2 regions of the Heyndrickxia sp. MSNUG genome follow, and region 1 is predicted to be linked to the other one. Evidence: riboswitches for the same ligand, from Rfam matches in the RefSeq annotation. Region 1 holds a riboswitch; the other holds the start of a gene.
The links. Region 1 has a riboswitch for preQ1 ahead of queC (7-cyano-7-deazaguanine synthase QueC). Riboswitches for the same ligand answer to the same signal wherever they lie in the genome.

Region 1 (9,680 bases):
TTTTACTTATTGGACTGAATATGACAAAGAAATGCCCTGGGGTATGCTGAATGAAGAACCACAGGAACTAAAAGATGAACTTGACAAGATGGGTGTGAAATCTTTCTGTATGGAATTGGATTTGACCAAGGAGGACTCACCACAAAAGCTTATTGAATCACTTACTTTAGTTGGGCGACACGCGGATGTTTTGGTGAACAATGCGGCCTATTCTACGAGCAATGACTTTACCAATCTGACACCAGCAGAATTGGACCGGCATTATTTAGTCAACATTCGGGCCACAACACTCTTGAGCATTGAATTTGCAAGGAAGTTTAACAAAGGTACTGGCGGAAGAATTATAAACATGACATCGGGACAATTTAAAGGTCCCATGCCAGGAGAGCTTGCATATGCCACAACAAAAGGAGCAATCGATGCATTGACGATAACTTTATCGGCGGAATTGGCTTCAAGGGGCATAACCGTAAATGCTGTCAATCCAGGCCCAACCGACACAGGATGGATGGATGAAGAGACAAAAAAAGCACTGTTGCTGAGGTTTCCATTTGGGCGAGTAGGAAAGGCTGAGGACGCAGCAAAACTGGTTAAATTCCTGGCAAGTAAAGAGGCTGATTGGATTACTGGTCAAATTCTTCATTCAGAAGGTGGATTTTTAAGATAATGAATTATTTAATGTGGGATTAGAGGGGAAAGAAGCATGGATACGCAAATCATACCGGCACCTATCGAGGCTGCAAAGAGATTTATTAAAGATCGTTTCCCATTATGTGATGCCGCACTGCTTGCAGGCAGTGTAGTCAGGGGGGAAGCAACACCAACCTCAGATTTAGATATAGTGATTTTTGATTGTAAAGTGAAGTCACCTTACAGGGAATCATTAAGAACATTTGGCTGGCCAGTAGAGGTTTTTGTCCATAATCTCCATTCGTATAAAATATTTTTCGAAAATGATGCTAAAAGGGCAAGACCAAGCTTGCCAAGGATGGTATCTGAAGGAATAGTTCTCAAGGACAGCGAAATATTGCCAGCGATCAGAGAGGAAGCAGCAGTCATAATCGAAAATGGGCCTGAATTGTGGACAGAAAAAGAGATTGAAATGAAGCGCTATATTATTACAGATACACTTGATGATTTCATCGGCTCAACAAAAAGAGCTGAAGAACTCTTTATTGCAAATGCCTTGGCTGATCTTTTACATGAGTTTGTGCTAAGGACAAATAAACATTGGATTGGAAATTCAAAATGGATGTTCAGGGAATTAACCAAATTTGATCCACACTTTGCAAACTGTTTTGTTCAAGCCTTTGACAACTATTATAAAAATGGAGAAAAAAATCAGGTCGTCGAACTTGCAGACTCCATTTTAGAACCGTTTGGAGGTCAATTATTTGAAGGGTTTTCGATAAAGTAAACAAAAGCAGCCAAGCAGGCTGCTTTTTTCTTTATATTTATGAGAATTCAAGCCCTGAAAGAAAATAGAAGCAGGAATGCAGTTATTCCTTGGACACATATGCTTAACAGTGCAAAGAAAATAATGATTTGCTGTTCTGAAAGAATCGTTGAAGGCAACCCGCAAATAGCGGGATTCATGACAACCGCACCTGCCATTGTACCCATAATCGCACCAATTCCGCCATTATAAATTCCCGCTATCAATGTTTGTGCATTCAACAGCGAGCCAAACAGCCATCCTATTCCTATTCCCAGCAATAGATTGAGCAGACCAGTTATTTCAAATTCAGCAGGAAAAAGCAAAAAAAGGTTCAAAGAGGCAACAAGACTTAATGTGCTGCTGGAAGTCTTAACCGAGATATAGCCAAACCTGTCGTTGAATAATAACTTGGACTTACTCAGTACAAAATATAGCCAAACACCGAAGGCAACATTAATAAAAGTGGTAGAAATTAAGATGATTTGCATTGGAGACCTCCATCTAACCCCTGTAGGCAAAGGCAGCCACTAAGCAAAAGCTGCTTATGATAAATATTTCGATCATCAACAAGAAAAGAATTCCCTCAGAGGCAGCTGCTCCGATCATTGGAGCTATAATTCCCATCATTAGTCCGTTAATATACCCGGTCAATAAGGTTTGGTAGTCAAATAGGTTGCCAAAGAAGATGCCAGTTAGACTTCCAATTATCACTGCAACAAGGGTAGCCTCAAGAAAATACAATGGATAAAGATTGATGAAAATGAGCCCGGTACCAAGTGCCATTCCTCCCCCGGCAACCATGGCGATATTCATCCCCAAATGAAAACCGATTTGCTTCCTTCGATTGTAAAGGTAAATATACAAAACGTATGCTGATAAAAAATTCACTGGATAGAATACTACAATCCATTCCGGCATCAAATATCACCTCACGTTCAATGTATGCAGAATGGATCCAATAGTGTTTCAACACTTCTCCATTTTCAATAGTAATTTGGCTGATTTTTTCCCGTACGAAATAGAAAAATTTCAGACTCCACCCCTTTTAATTGTTGTTTTCCAATATTGTGTTGAAAGGAGGGGGTTTTTAGAAAAAACAGTTGAAATAAGAAAATATAAAGAAATTCAGAATAAAAAAAGCTTCCCAATTATAAAATGTATGATAAAATAAATTAGTTCAAAATCATATAAATCCGTCTTTACGGAAGAGGTTCTAGCTACCCTCTCAAAAAAACTAAGGATAAACAGTACTGCTGTCTTAGTAGTGCTGTTTTTTTCCGTTTAAAAGGAGATTTTTAGAATGAAAAATGAAAAAGCTGTAGTTGTTTTCAGCGGCGGCCAGGACAGTACCACTTGTTTGTTCTGGGCGAAGGAGCAATTTGCAGAAGTAGAAGCGGTAACCTTTGATTATAACCAGAGGCACCGGACAGAAATTGATTGCGCGAAAGAAATAACGAAAGAACTCGGAATCAGACATCATATTCTTGATATGAGTCTGTTAAATCAGTTAGCACCTAATGCACTGACAAGAGATGAAATAGAAGTGAAGGACGGGGAAGATGGAGGCTTGCCGTCAACCTTCGTACCAGGGAGAAACTTATTGTTTATGTCTTTTGCAGGTGTGCTGGCAAGCCAGGTAAATGCCAAACACATCGTGACTGGTGTTTGTGAAACAGACTTCAGCGGATACCCGGATTGCAGGGATATTTTCATTAAGTCGTTGAACGTCACATTGAACCTTTCGATGGACGAGAATTTTGTCATACACACGCCTTTAATGTGGCTGAATAAAGCGGAGACTTGGAAGCTCGCAGATCAATTGGGTGCTTTTGATTTTGTCCGAACCAAAACCTTAACTTGTTATAACGGCATCATAGCTGACGGATGCGGAGTCTGCCCGGCCTGTCTATTGAGAAAAAAGGGGCTCGATGAGTTCCTGGAAGGAGCTGTTTAATCATGTTCGGTTTTCGTATTGTAGAGCAGCTACAAAAAATAGATCAGGATATTAAGAGAGAACAGTTAAAATATCATTCAAAACGTGTGCTTGTCAGCAAGGAGTTCACCTTTGATTCTGCTCATCACCTTCATGCTTATGAAGGGAAGTGCAAGAATCTGCACGGTCATACCTATAAAGTTATTTTTGGGCTGAGCGGCTTTGTCGATGAGCGCGGCCTGATGATCGACTTTGGCGATATTAAAGAAATATGGAAATCAAAAATTGAAATCTATCTTGATCACAAATACTTAAATGAAACGCTTCCTCCGATGAATACAACTGCCGAAAATATGGTGGTATGGATTTATGAAAAAATGGCAGGAGCCCTTTTAGAAAGACAGGATCTATATGATGGCGCCAGAGTGGAGTTCGTTCGCCTTTATGAAACTCCTACAAGCTATGCCGAAGCGAGACGGGAGTGGATGGAGCTTGAGTAAGATACCAGTTATCGAAATATTTGGCCCCACCATCCAGGGTGAAGGGATGGTTATCGGCCAGAAGACCATGTTCGTGCGAACCGCTGGCTGTGACTACTCGTGCGCATGGTGCGATTCTTCTTTTACATGGGATGGGTCGGGAAAAGATCTGATCACGCAGATGACCGCCGAGGAAATTTTGGCGCATTTGCAGTCGCTTGGCGGCGAAGGCTTTTCATATGTAACGATATCAGGCGGAAACCCAGCTCTCTTAACCAATTTATCTAGTTTGATTGCTTTGCTAAAAGAGAAAAACATTAAAATTTGCCTGGAGACCCAGGGCAGCAGGTGGCAGGATTGGTTTTTACAAATCGATGAACTTACACTTTCCCCAAAACCGCCAAGTTCAGGAATGATTACAGATTATAAAATTTTGGATACTATCATTGATCGTGTTCAACATCAGACAGACCAAAATGTTAGCTTGAAGGTCGTTGTCTTTAATGATGCTGATTATGAGTACGCCAAAACAATCCACATGAGGTACCCGGAAATTCCATTCTTTTTACAGGTTGGAAATGATGATATTACTACTGCAGAAGATGAGAAGTTAGTTTCAAGCTTACTTAATAAATATGAATGGCTTGTTAATAAAGCAATGATGGACCATGACCTGAAGAACGTCAGGGTCTTGCCCCAATTGCACACGTACATCTGGGGAAACAAAAGGGGAGTTTAGATTAATAGGAGGGTAGAAGATGAGAATCTTTTTTTATTTAATTTCGATCATTACCGCAAATGTTATAACCGCGGCCTTTGCGCCGCTTCACTTAGGAATGTTCATTGTGCCAATGGGAACATTGCTCATTGGTGCCACATTTATTTTCCGTGACCTTGTCCAGAATAAATATGGCCGTGCCATGACGTATCTATTCATCGGTGCAGCACTTGTACAATCAGCTATCGTATCTTACATTCTGGGAGATACACTTTTAATTGTATTTGCTTCCGCATTGAGCTTTGCCGTAGCGGAAACGACAGATACTGAAATTTACACAAGGCTGAAGCTGCCAATGAGCTGGAGAGTATTTTATAGTGGTTTGGTTGGGGGACTGCTTGATTCCGTTATCTTTGTTGTTATTGGCTTAAGCCCGATCGGAGCAAATTTCCTTCCTTGGGAAGCAGTGCCTGCAGCCATCTTAGGACAGGTGATTGTGAAAACGCTCATTCAGGCAATTGGCGCGATGCTGTTGAACCCTATAAGCAATATATTCAACAATAAAGCTGTTTCAAATTAAAATGACAGAAGGTGCTGAATGAAAATTCAGCACCTTCTGTCATTTTATCTTACAATCAATGAATATGTTCTTGCCCCATACCTCCGCCCATTACGAATAATAAAACACCAACAGCAATTAATAAAATAGCCCAGACCAATTCGAAATTGACTAGATACTTTTTAAATTTGGCTATTCCTAAATGATAGACTGACAGGGAAATAACAGTCATGGAAGTTAACATAACCATTTCATGCACGATCCATAATGGCACAAGGTCCATGATGCTTGAAGCTTCAAGAATAAATGGTGCAAATAAGAGCCCTGATCCATGTGTGGATGAGGCCAGGAATGACCAGAGGATTAGCTGCCCATAACCTACATTCAATCCGCCAGCCCACTTGAAATGGCGGTAATACCGAAACAGCCTGTATATACCATAAATAACGATGAATGCAGCTATAGATAAGTGAACAGTGCCAGCAGGCAAATGGAAACGTGCAAATGTCTGAGCGGCAATAACAAGCCCGTCTCCTAAAATTTGGCCTGTGGCAATTGGAATGATTGCATAAAACAAAACACGTTTTTGACTTCTATGAATGGCTAAAAAGACTGCGAATAACCATCCCATTGCAGGGTTAATGCCATGAAATGCACCAAGGAGAGCGGCTGCGGCCATCTGGCTTTTATATGAAAATACACCTTCCAATTGTATTCACTCCCGCTTCACGGATAACAAAAAGTGTCGGTAGAACAATCTCCGCCTTCAAGCCTGATTTGGTGAGCTCTCATTCCTTCGAACTCAATTAGAAAGTCTGAATCTATTTCCATGCCACCCTCAGGTTTAATGTTCACTTTTACCATAGCTCCATGGATTCCATCAGGATAAAATTGTTCATCCCACGCCTTATAAAGGGAGTTAGTAAAATAAGCCCGCTTCCCATCCCGGCTTAATTCGACCATCTGTGGTCCTCCTGTGATTTGCTTACCAGATGGGTGGGGGAAAGGTGTTGCTATGCCGCCAATTTTAACAGTATCAATATGTTTAGGGTTAAATGGATCGCTGACATCATATTGAATTAATTCTCCAGTTCCCCAACAGCTCACATATAAAAATTTGTCATCAAGCGAAAGGACCATATCCGTTACCAATGGTGGAACAGCTCCAATATCTTTTAAAGCAGGAGGAAGCTGGTCAGCTGGTGTTGGGACTGCCGGTATTTCTATAATTTTCTTTGCCTCCCACTTCCCGTTTTCTCGATACCAGACCCAGATGGAACTCGCTAGATTCGTTACATCGACAACCACGCTTGCAAAACCATATGTCCTGCGGGGATTATGGGCAGGCCTCAATTCAAGAACCATTTGATGCTGGTCTCCAAAATCAATTTCCTGAATATGGCTTCTGGTGCGGCTATCAAAAAAATGTATGCTGTGACCATATTTCCTTTGCAGCAGTGCGTCCAGGTTCAATCCATTTTCAAATAAATCCGGAGTCGCCCAACCGCTTGATACAGTCACATCATGAGCAATATGCCACCAGAAATCATATGCATAGTGCTGTGGACCCCGGTCCATCTCCCAGGCACCCAATACATTAAAATTGAAATGATCAAGAAGGAGTATGCCGCCAGGTCCGCCATTACCTTCGGCTGCACCAAGGGCACTTATGAAAATTCCTTCTGGACCACAGTGGACCGTGTGAAGGCGGCTGTAACCAGTCCGTTTTTTAATTTCTTCAGGCTCAATCGTTTTGATGATTTTTGGTTTTCGGGGATCAGGCTTTGTATCAGCTATATATATACGTGAGGAACGGATCCCGGGAAGAACTAAGTACCTCCTTTCCAACTGTGGATGAAAAGCGGTTGGGCACAGCGCCGAGCTGCAGGCATTCCAGCCGAAATGGTGAAGCTCATCATCCCCAACACCAGGTAAATCAAGTTTATAAATGAGTTTTCCGTAAGAAGGAGAAGCGGGATCAAGGTCAACAACACCAATTGCATCTGGATCTAACAATGCTACATAAGCTAAGTTTTCGGGTGGTGCATCCATAGCTGAGCGGGGAGAAGGATAAAATGAGGGATCAGTACCAAATAATTTAGTCACAGATGAATCATCCTTTCTTGTTGGCAGTAAAGGAGAACACTATAATTTATTTGAATCCCTATGGTTTTAGTCGCCTTTTTTTTGTGGACTGCCAGTTTTTTCTTATTAAGAATGAGCAGTTCCAGATAATTATGTCTTTTAATCCCTTAATGTAATCCAATATACAATTTAAAACTCAAAGAAAAGATGCCATGAAATGTTAGATAATTAACCGATGACAACTTCATCCGAAAACTAACTATCGGTGCGAAAACAGCCAATAAAAAAAAAGGGGCATTAGACCCTTCTTTTAAAATATAAAGGTTGTTTAACTGCTAACTCCTTTTATCCTGGGAAGCTCTGGTTTCCTTATTTTCTTTTTTGATGGTGATTTGGAAACCATTTCATTTTCACCTTCCATATTATCGACTAGTTCGTTTTTTATGATTATAATCAGCAGGAAAATAATCAGCAAAACTGTCAGCGAGCTTAACGCGATATATGATGCATACTTCAGCCACCAAAAATTTTGTCCTGTAAGTCCCGCTAGTTCGTTCGTGATCGACTTTTTATAATGGGTATTATAAAATGTTTCTTTATGTGGTCCCCCAAGGAAAAGAGAGAACATGGCAAGACCCATCAGAATTTGCATGGTTTGGAGGATTTGCTGTACAAACAATAATGCCAGTTGAGGTTTAAGATGGGGCAATATTTGCTTTACTATGATATGCCATTTGCTGCCTCCTAATAAATAGGAGCTTGTTACAAATGACTTCGTTTTTATTTCCTTAAGAAAATCCGTTGTAAAGAAAAAAACAGTAGGAAACCCTAATACGAATAGGACAATCAACTGATACTCAACTTTTACGATAACTGGAACATCATTGTAACCAAAAAGGTATCCATTCATTAAAAACACGCCGGTCAGAAGGACTGGTACGTACTGAAATGGCAGGAAAAATGCTTTGATAAAAGGTTTTAAAGCAGGCATCCATGTCTCGACCAAGATTCCCATTAAAGTACCAATTGCTACTCTAAGAAAAGAGACAACAACAAGCGCAGCAAATGTATATTTTATTCCATCAATAATTAACATCAAGTTATCCCGTCCATCACGGTCTGTACCCAGTAAGAAATCTTTACTCGGAGGGTAGGGAGGGGCCTTTAATGTTTTCCCATTCTCATCCTTTAGTTGGTGAATCATGGTTCGATAATCTTCAGGACCAATATAGTCATATAAGACGCTGGCAATAAGCATCACCAGGAGAATCGTTAAAGAGATTTTTGTTTTTTTATATGATTTTAGCCTCATAGCTGAATTTCACCTCGTTTTTTGACAACAGTATATTTAACGATCATTCTGACCAAAAATTCAAAAAGAATGACAGGGGTGATCAACATAAAAATCGTGGATAACAGCAACACAATTTGTTCACCCAAAAACACCTGGTCTAATAAGATTGAAGTAAACGCTTGTTCATAATAATACATAAACTCTACCAAGACTAGATTAGAGAGCAACATGTAAAGAATCGACCTGAATTTGAGTGTGAAAACAGGAAGCAAATTTCGCAACATGTGAACAATATACAGATACCCTCTCGACAGCCCCTTGGATAAGCCCACTTGAATATATAATTCCTCCTCTTCATCCCCCATGGCCTTCAAAAGAAAGACCCCAAATAAAATTGCAGGCAGAAATGAAATCACGATGACAGGAAAAGCTATAGGCTGATTGGAACCAAGTCCGTACATCTTAAAAATTTTCATATTATATTCCTGATAGAGAAAGATATTCAGCATATTAATTGCAAAAATAAACATAAGGTCAGGGAGTCCCTCGAATAAATCGAGGAATATCCTCAGCTTTCTCCTTAATTTAAAAGTTGACAACATAATAGTAAAAGCTATAATACTGCCCACAACAATAATAATCACAAGGGAAATACCAAGGATCGTATAGGAATAAAAATAACCATCCAGCACTTGTGAATTTGTCATATAATCTGATATGCTTTGTAACTTGAAATCATTTAATTGGCTAAGGACTTCTTTAAATTGCTTATAAAATCGATTGAAGGACAAGCCTAAATGTTCGCCTTGCTTTTTCCCTAAATCGAATAGTGAGACGAAAGATAGAAAAAATCCTATTCCCAAAATAAATGTTGCGAATAAAAACAGGTAATACGCTGCTTTGCGAACCGCTGCAAATAACATCAAAATCCCTTTTTTCATATGGATGAACTCCTTTCAGACTTCTTTAAGTTCTACAAAATGGTAAAAAAAACCTTTTTTAGTGATAAAAAAACTCCATTCTGGTGAATGGAGTCAGATTGTAGACAAACTCGATTAGAGCGAGCTTGTCTACAGTTTTATCTTGAATGGGAAGTATAATAGGTCTGTTGATTTCCGTTCCAGGCGCTTCGCTTTCCGCGGGGCTGGCGCTGAGCCTCCTCGTCGCTTCGCTC
Region 2 (6,140 bases), 1.7 Mb from region 1:
CTTTTTACAATCAGTGCAGCGGCATTTTGGTATTCGGTACCAATAGCGATCGGGGTTTTAATATTATTGACAGCACTTATTCTTTCATACAGGCAGATTATTTTTGCTTACCCACACGGTGGAGGAGCATATGTGGTTTCTAAAGAAAACCTAGGTGTTAATCCAGGGCTGATTGCAGGTGGTTCACTATTAGTAGATTACATATTGACAGTGGCTGTAAGTGTCTCCGCAGGTACGGATGCCTTAACATCTGCTTTTCCAGGATTGCATAATTACAATGTCCTTATTGCTATTATATTTGTTCTGTTTATTACTACTCTTAATCTTAGAGGAGTTACAGAATCAGCTAGCATCTTGGCTTATCCGGTCTATTTATTTGTGTTAGCATTATTCATCTTAATCGGTGCCGGTGTTTACAAAATCGTTACTGGAGATATTTCGGGAAATCTCCATGAACCTATCGGGACTCCAGTCGCCGGATTAACATTATTCTTGTTGTTAAAAGCATTTGCTTCTGGCAGTTCAGCATTAACAGGAGTAGAAGCCATTTCAAATGCGATCCCTAATTTCAAAGATCCTGCTCCAAAGAATGCAGCTAAAACTCTAACGGCTATGGGTGCGTTGCTTGCCTTGCTATTTTCGGGAATTGTATACCTGGCTTATTATTATGGTATTGCGCCAAATGAAAAGGTAACAGTTGTATCACAGATTGCCGAAGAAACATTTGGACGCAATGCAATGTATTACCTCATACAGGGAACAACTGCGTTAATCTTAATACTAGCCGCGAATACGGGATATACAGCTTTCCCATTACTGGCAGTGAATCTTGCAAAAGATAAATTTATTCCAAGGATGTTTACAGTCAGAGGCGATCGATTGGGATACTCCAATGGTATTATCATTCTGGCATTGGCTTCTATACTTTTAATTGTATTTTTTAAAGGGCAAACAGAACATTTAATTCCATTATATGCAGTTGGTGTATTCATTCCATTCACTTTGTCACAAACAGGAATGATGGTTAAATGGATTCGCGAAAAACCCGAGGGCTGGGTTACCAAATTAATCATTAATTCTACAGGTGCTGTCATTAGCTTTATTGTCATGCTTATGTTTTTCCTGACAAAGTTTGCTCAGGTATGGTCGGTATTAATCTTTTTGCCGCTCATCATCCTTATGTTCCATCGGATTAAAAAACATTATAACGCGGTAGGCGATCAACTAAGGATTACAACCTGTGAACCTGCTCTTGCAGTTGAAGGGAATGTCATTATTGTCCCTGTGGCAGGAATAACTCATGTAGTAGAAAACTCTCTAAACTATGCAAAATCTCTATCTGCAGATCAGATTATTGCTGTTTATGTTGCTTTTGAAAGAGATGAGGAAAAGAAGTTTGAAGAAAAATGGAATGAATGGCAGCCCGATATCAGACTGGTTACACTGCACTCCCATTACAGGAGTATTATAAATCCGCTGACGAAATTTGTTGATACTGTGCAACGTAAAGCGAGTGAAGCGAACTATGTGGTTACAGTAATTATACCACAATTTATTCCTAAGAAAGGCTGGCATAATATCCTTCATAACCAATCTAGTTTGCTAATCCGTTCATTCTTGCTTTATAGAAAAAACGTAATTGTCACCACTGTGCCTTATCATTTGAAAAAATAGTAAAGGTCTAAGGAGACAATAAAAAAGCTTGGACAGAAAAAATGTCCAAGCTTTTTTCATGTTTATCGTAAACAGAGTTAAACCAATTTTTCCAGATTCACGCGCTTGTGGATGGCGAGCATGACGGGGATGCCGATTGCCATCACTGTTAATTCGCCGGCAGCTGTTGTCAGCCAGGTGAACCAGAACGGCAATTGGAATGCAAGGTTCAATTCAATGGCGATCAGGAACATCGTGAAGGTGAAAACCAAAGTGTTCACGGCCATCCGTACGATAATGCTCTTAATATATTTTGCTGTGAAAATTGTAACGAGCAATGAAATCACAGACTGGCCAACTCCGAAAACAAGGTCATAAGCGACCATCGGAGAAAAGAGCAGGTTCGTTAAAAATACGCCTAATACGATTCCATAAAAATATTTCTTATTGAAAACAATCAAGTGGTTGAACATTTCTGATACACGGAATTGGACGTTCGTGAAGCCAAATGGCTGAATAATAGCAGAAACGGCAATATATAATGCTGCGAGGATACCGTTCCGGACAATCGTTCTCGTATTCATTCTTCATCTCTCCTAGTTTTTTAACGTGGGATGGTTACGAACCACGTTTGTTATGAAGTCAATTTAAAATTATATAGGATAAAAGACCTTATCACAATATAATTTTCGGGTTCGAAAATAATAAGAAAAGGAGTTTTCACAAATGGAAATTAGATCCTATTCTACGGCAGATGCCCCTGCATTACTGAAATTGTTCAAAGGAACGATTCTAAGTGTTAACCTCGGAGATTATACACAAGAGCAATGCGGAATCTGGGCTAATAGCTTTTCCAGTATAGAAAGTTTAGACAGCAGGCTAAAAAACAGTTTTGCATTGGCAGCTGAGGTGGATGGGGTATTGGCAGGTTTCGGGAACCTTAACTCCGAGAGGGAAATTGATCTCTTATACACACATAAAAACTATCAAGCGAGAGGCATTGGTTCAGCGATTTTAAAAAAACTGGAATCAGTTGCATGCTTGAAGGGATATGAGGAGCTGACTACAGAAGCCAGCATGACAGCCGTGAACTTTTTTCTTTCAAAAGGATACGTTGAGGTGAAAAAGCAAAACAAGCGGGTAAGAGGAATGGAGTTTATTAATTTTATTATGACGAAAAAACTTCAATAGCGGGATGAACGAACCTAGAACCACAGCTTGATCACAGAATGATTGTTTTGCAATAAAAATCCCTGTCAAAACTCTTGTTTAAGTCTGCCGCTTACTTGAGCAGGATTTTCAGAAAAACAGAGAAACAGACACAAAAACAGGATTGACCTCACTTCTTTTTTAGGTTATCATTATACCAATAGGGGTAATGGTATAAATGGTTCATCAAGACTAAATTTATCCCTGAATAATATCAGGAATGATTTTTAAATATAAGGAGGAATAATAATGAGTAAAAAAGTAGCAATTATCGCAAGTAATGGTGGCTTATTTGATGCTTATAAAGTATTTAATATCGCAACAGCGGCGGCTGCAACTGATCAGGAAGTAGCTGTGTTTTTTACATTTGAAGGCTTGAATTTAATCCATAAGGAAGCATACAAGCAGCTTCCGATGCCTGAAGGAAAAGAACATTTTGCAGAAGGTTTTGCCAAGGCCAACGTTCCTGCTATTCCAGAATTAGTTGAAATGGCTGTAGAAATGGGCGTTAAGTTCATTGGCTGCCAAATGACAATGGATGTAATGGGACTTGAAAAAGAAGCTTTTGTTGATGGAATTGAAGTAGGCGGAGCTGTAACATTCCTAGAGTTTGCAACAGATGCAGATGTTACTTTGACTTTCTAAGTTTTTAACTCTTTTTGTAATCTTTGTTGCTATTGTAACGAGAATAAAATGAGGTACCTTTGTTAAAACAGAACCAGAGTACCCATATCCTTTAAAATAGACCGAAAGAACAATCTCATGTGCGGCCTTTTCCCATATTCTATTGGGAAAAGGCCGTTTTATTTTTCTTGAAATGTTTTTACCCGAATGAACCCCTGTATGTATGAGATTTTACTGATTGCTGGCCAACGTAGCTTTCTCGGTTACATTCACCATCCAGGACACAATTGTCGTACTATCACGAACATTGTTTTCCTGAATTCCTTTTAATAAAGTCCCTACACTTTCTACATTAGAAGAATTCGAGAAAACCTGGAAAATGTCTTGCGGATTGGAGAAACGTTCCCCAGGGCATTCTATTAAACCGTCTGTTGTCAGCAAAAGATGGTTAATGCCATGCCGCAGTTCCTTTCTGCCCGTGCTGTAGCAGGGGACCGGCATCTCAAAAGTGTTCACCTGTCCAATCCACTCATAGAATTGCCTTTGATTTACTTGATGCTGACCGAAGGCGGCTAACTCAGGATGATGTAAATATAAAATACAGTCGCCAACCGAGAACCACCAGCAGTATCTGCCTTTCCTTGATGCAATCAAACAGGCGGTTTCTCCTTTAACTCTACTGCATTCAGCCATAAATTCTTTGCTGCGAAATAGGTTTAGCACCATTTTTTCCAGGCTTATGAATGCTTGCTCTGGCTGCAGAGATAAACAATCTTTTATCTCATTTTTTCGATGTTCAAAGGTTTTGACAACCAATTCTGCGCTTTCGGCGGAATTATGGGCATCCAAAAGAATGACAAACTCCCAATCTTGTTTTTCATCAATCCATAACAAGCAGGCGTCCTCATTCTTGTATTGACCTGCAGAGGAATTCCCTCCGTAACGGCCAACAACAACTTGGCCAAATGGTTCAATGCTTATGGTATCGACAAAAGTCTTCTGGCTTCCTACCCAGCTAAAATCATAAACTTTATTCATATCCATATAAAACCGCCTTTTGGTTCATGGGGTGCCAAACACCATAAACAGTATGGCTGACACGCTGATTGATAATCGAACCAGAAATTTGAATCACGCCAGCATGCTTGCTGCCAACAAAACAATCCTCCACTACAATCACGCCTTTTCAAAATATTTCTAAAATTATAATATAATGTAAGCTTAAAAGATATCATAATTATAAAAAAACTCCCTAAACCAGGGAGTTTTAAACACGTGATGTCAATGGTTCTTAATAAAATAAGCAGGGAGCTAAAATAATTATTTTAGCTCCCTGCTTATTTTTTATTTTATAAGACTATTAATTTTCGTTTTCATCATCCATTTCATCTTGCTGTTCGCCATCACTTGGGCCATTATCCTGGTCAACGCCATCCCCACATGCTGTAAGGCCGCCTAAAATCACACTTAGTGCCAACCCGCTTGCTAATAGTTTCTTTTTTAGTATCATGAATAACAGCTCCTTATTATTTGATTGTTGCTTAAAGAGTAACTACCCTTTATTTTGTGAAGACAAACTTACTTGAATTGTCGACCACATCTTGAACTATATTATTAGTCTATTTATCCGAACTTTGATTTGTTGGAATAAGATAGATTTTACTAAAGAGAGAAAACGGAGAGCTGAGATATGGAGGCTGGAATTTAATCATTACTCTTTATAACAACCAACCAATCATGCTTTAACTTACTAAAAGTAAGCAATATAAATTATAATATGATGGAAGAGTTAATAAGCTAGCTATCTCATGATGTTTACTAAAAAGAATCGGACAGGGCCGACAAAGGAGGGGTAAATCATGTTCCAAAGAGATATTAAAGATCATTGGACAGTACAATATGAAGAAAAGGATTTTCCGCATGTCCAAATGGGACTTGTTTTAAATCCACAGAGATGGCGGGAATTGGATCCATTTATCCTGATGGCAGAGGACTGGTTCAAGCGCGGGACATTTTCCGATCATCCACACCGTGGTTTTCAAACGATAACGTATGTGATAGACGGAAGGCTTGAACATATTGATAATCACGGCGGGCACAGCATTCTTGAGGCTGGGGATATTCAATATATGAATGCCGGGTCTGGAGCGAGACATGCAGAAGAGGCAGTTGATGACGACATTGCTCATACACTGCAGTTATGGCTGAACCTTCCTAAAGAGCTAAAGAGTACAAAAACCTCTTATCAGAATGTGTATTCTGAAACCGCCCCAATCGTCCAGTTTAAAGGCGGCTCCGTTAAGGTGTACTCAGGCGAAACCGCTGGGGTAAAAGGACCGCTTGAACCATTAGTGCCTTTTGCACTTGCTGAAATAAGCTTATCTGAAGGAGCTGACTTCACTTACGAGCTTCCAGAGGGGTACAATGCATTTCTATATGTTCTTTCTGGTGACCTTATGGCAGGTATCGGAGAAACCAGCCTGAAAAAATCAACAGCGGCGACGTTAACCTTCAACGATGGCGGTGATGGCTTAAGCGGATTACAGCTGAAGGCAAATAAACGCTCAAAAGTATTAGTTTATTCAGGGAAACCCATTAAGGAAGAGGTCGTTGCCTACGGACCTTTTGTAATGAATTCAATGGACGAAATCCGT

Region 2: another riboswitch for preQ1. It lies ahead of AABM38_RS04655 (QueT transporter family protein); the one in region 1 lies ahead of queC (7-cyano-7-deazaguanine synthase QueC).

The regions. Positions count from the first base shown of each region.
Region 1 covers NZ_CP150978.1:2,620,174-2,629,853, forward strand. Annotated here, with positions in the region: gene AABM38_RS13120 (SDR family oxidoreductase) at 1-667, shown strand, start outside; gene AABM38_RS13125 (nucleotidyltransferase domain-containing protein) at 704-1,417, shown strand; gene AABM38_RS13130 (hypothetical protein) at 1,465-1,926, opposite strand; gene AABM38_RS13135 (hypothetical protein) at 1,940-2,356, opposite strand; PreQ1 riboswitch class I at 2,640-2,682, shown strand; gene queC (7-cyano-7-deazaguanine synthase QueC) at 2,739-3,392, shown strand; gene queD (6-carboxytetrahydropterin synthase QueD) at 3,395-3,871, shown strand; gene queE (7-carboxy-7-deazaguanine synthase QueE) at 3,864-4,589, shown strand; gene AABM38_RS13155 (VUT family protein) at 4,609-5,148, shown strand; gene AABM38_RS13160 (hypothetical protein) at 5,204-5,836, opposite strand; gene AABM38_RS13165 (selenium-binding protein SBP56-related protein) at 5,854-7,233, opposite strand; gene AABM38_RS13170 (ABC transporter permease subunit) at 7,541-8,524, opposite strand; gene AABM38_RS13175 (ABC transporter permease subunit) at 8,521-9,447, opposite strand.
Region 2 covers NZ_CP150978.1:944,027-950,166, forward strand. Annotated here, with positions in the region: gene AABM38_RS04650 (APC family permease) at 1-1,674, shown strand, start outside; gene AABM38_RS04655 (QueT transporter family protein) at 1,752-2,237, opposite strand; PreQ1 riboswitch class I at 2,244-2,288, opposite strand; gene AABM38_RS04660 (GNAT family N-acetyltransferase) at 2,380-2,844, shown strand; gene AABM38_RS04665 (DsrE/DsrF/DrsH-like family protein) at 3,112-3,507, shown strand; gene AABM38_RS04670 (protein phosphatase 2C domain-containing protein) at 3,718-4,524, opposite strand; gene AABM38_RS04675 (hypothetical protein) at 4,517-4,657, opposite strand; gene AABM38_RS04680 (hypothetical protein) at 4,847-4,996, opposite strand; gene AABM38_RS04685 (pirin family protein) at 5,346-6,140, shown strand, end outside.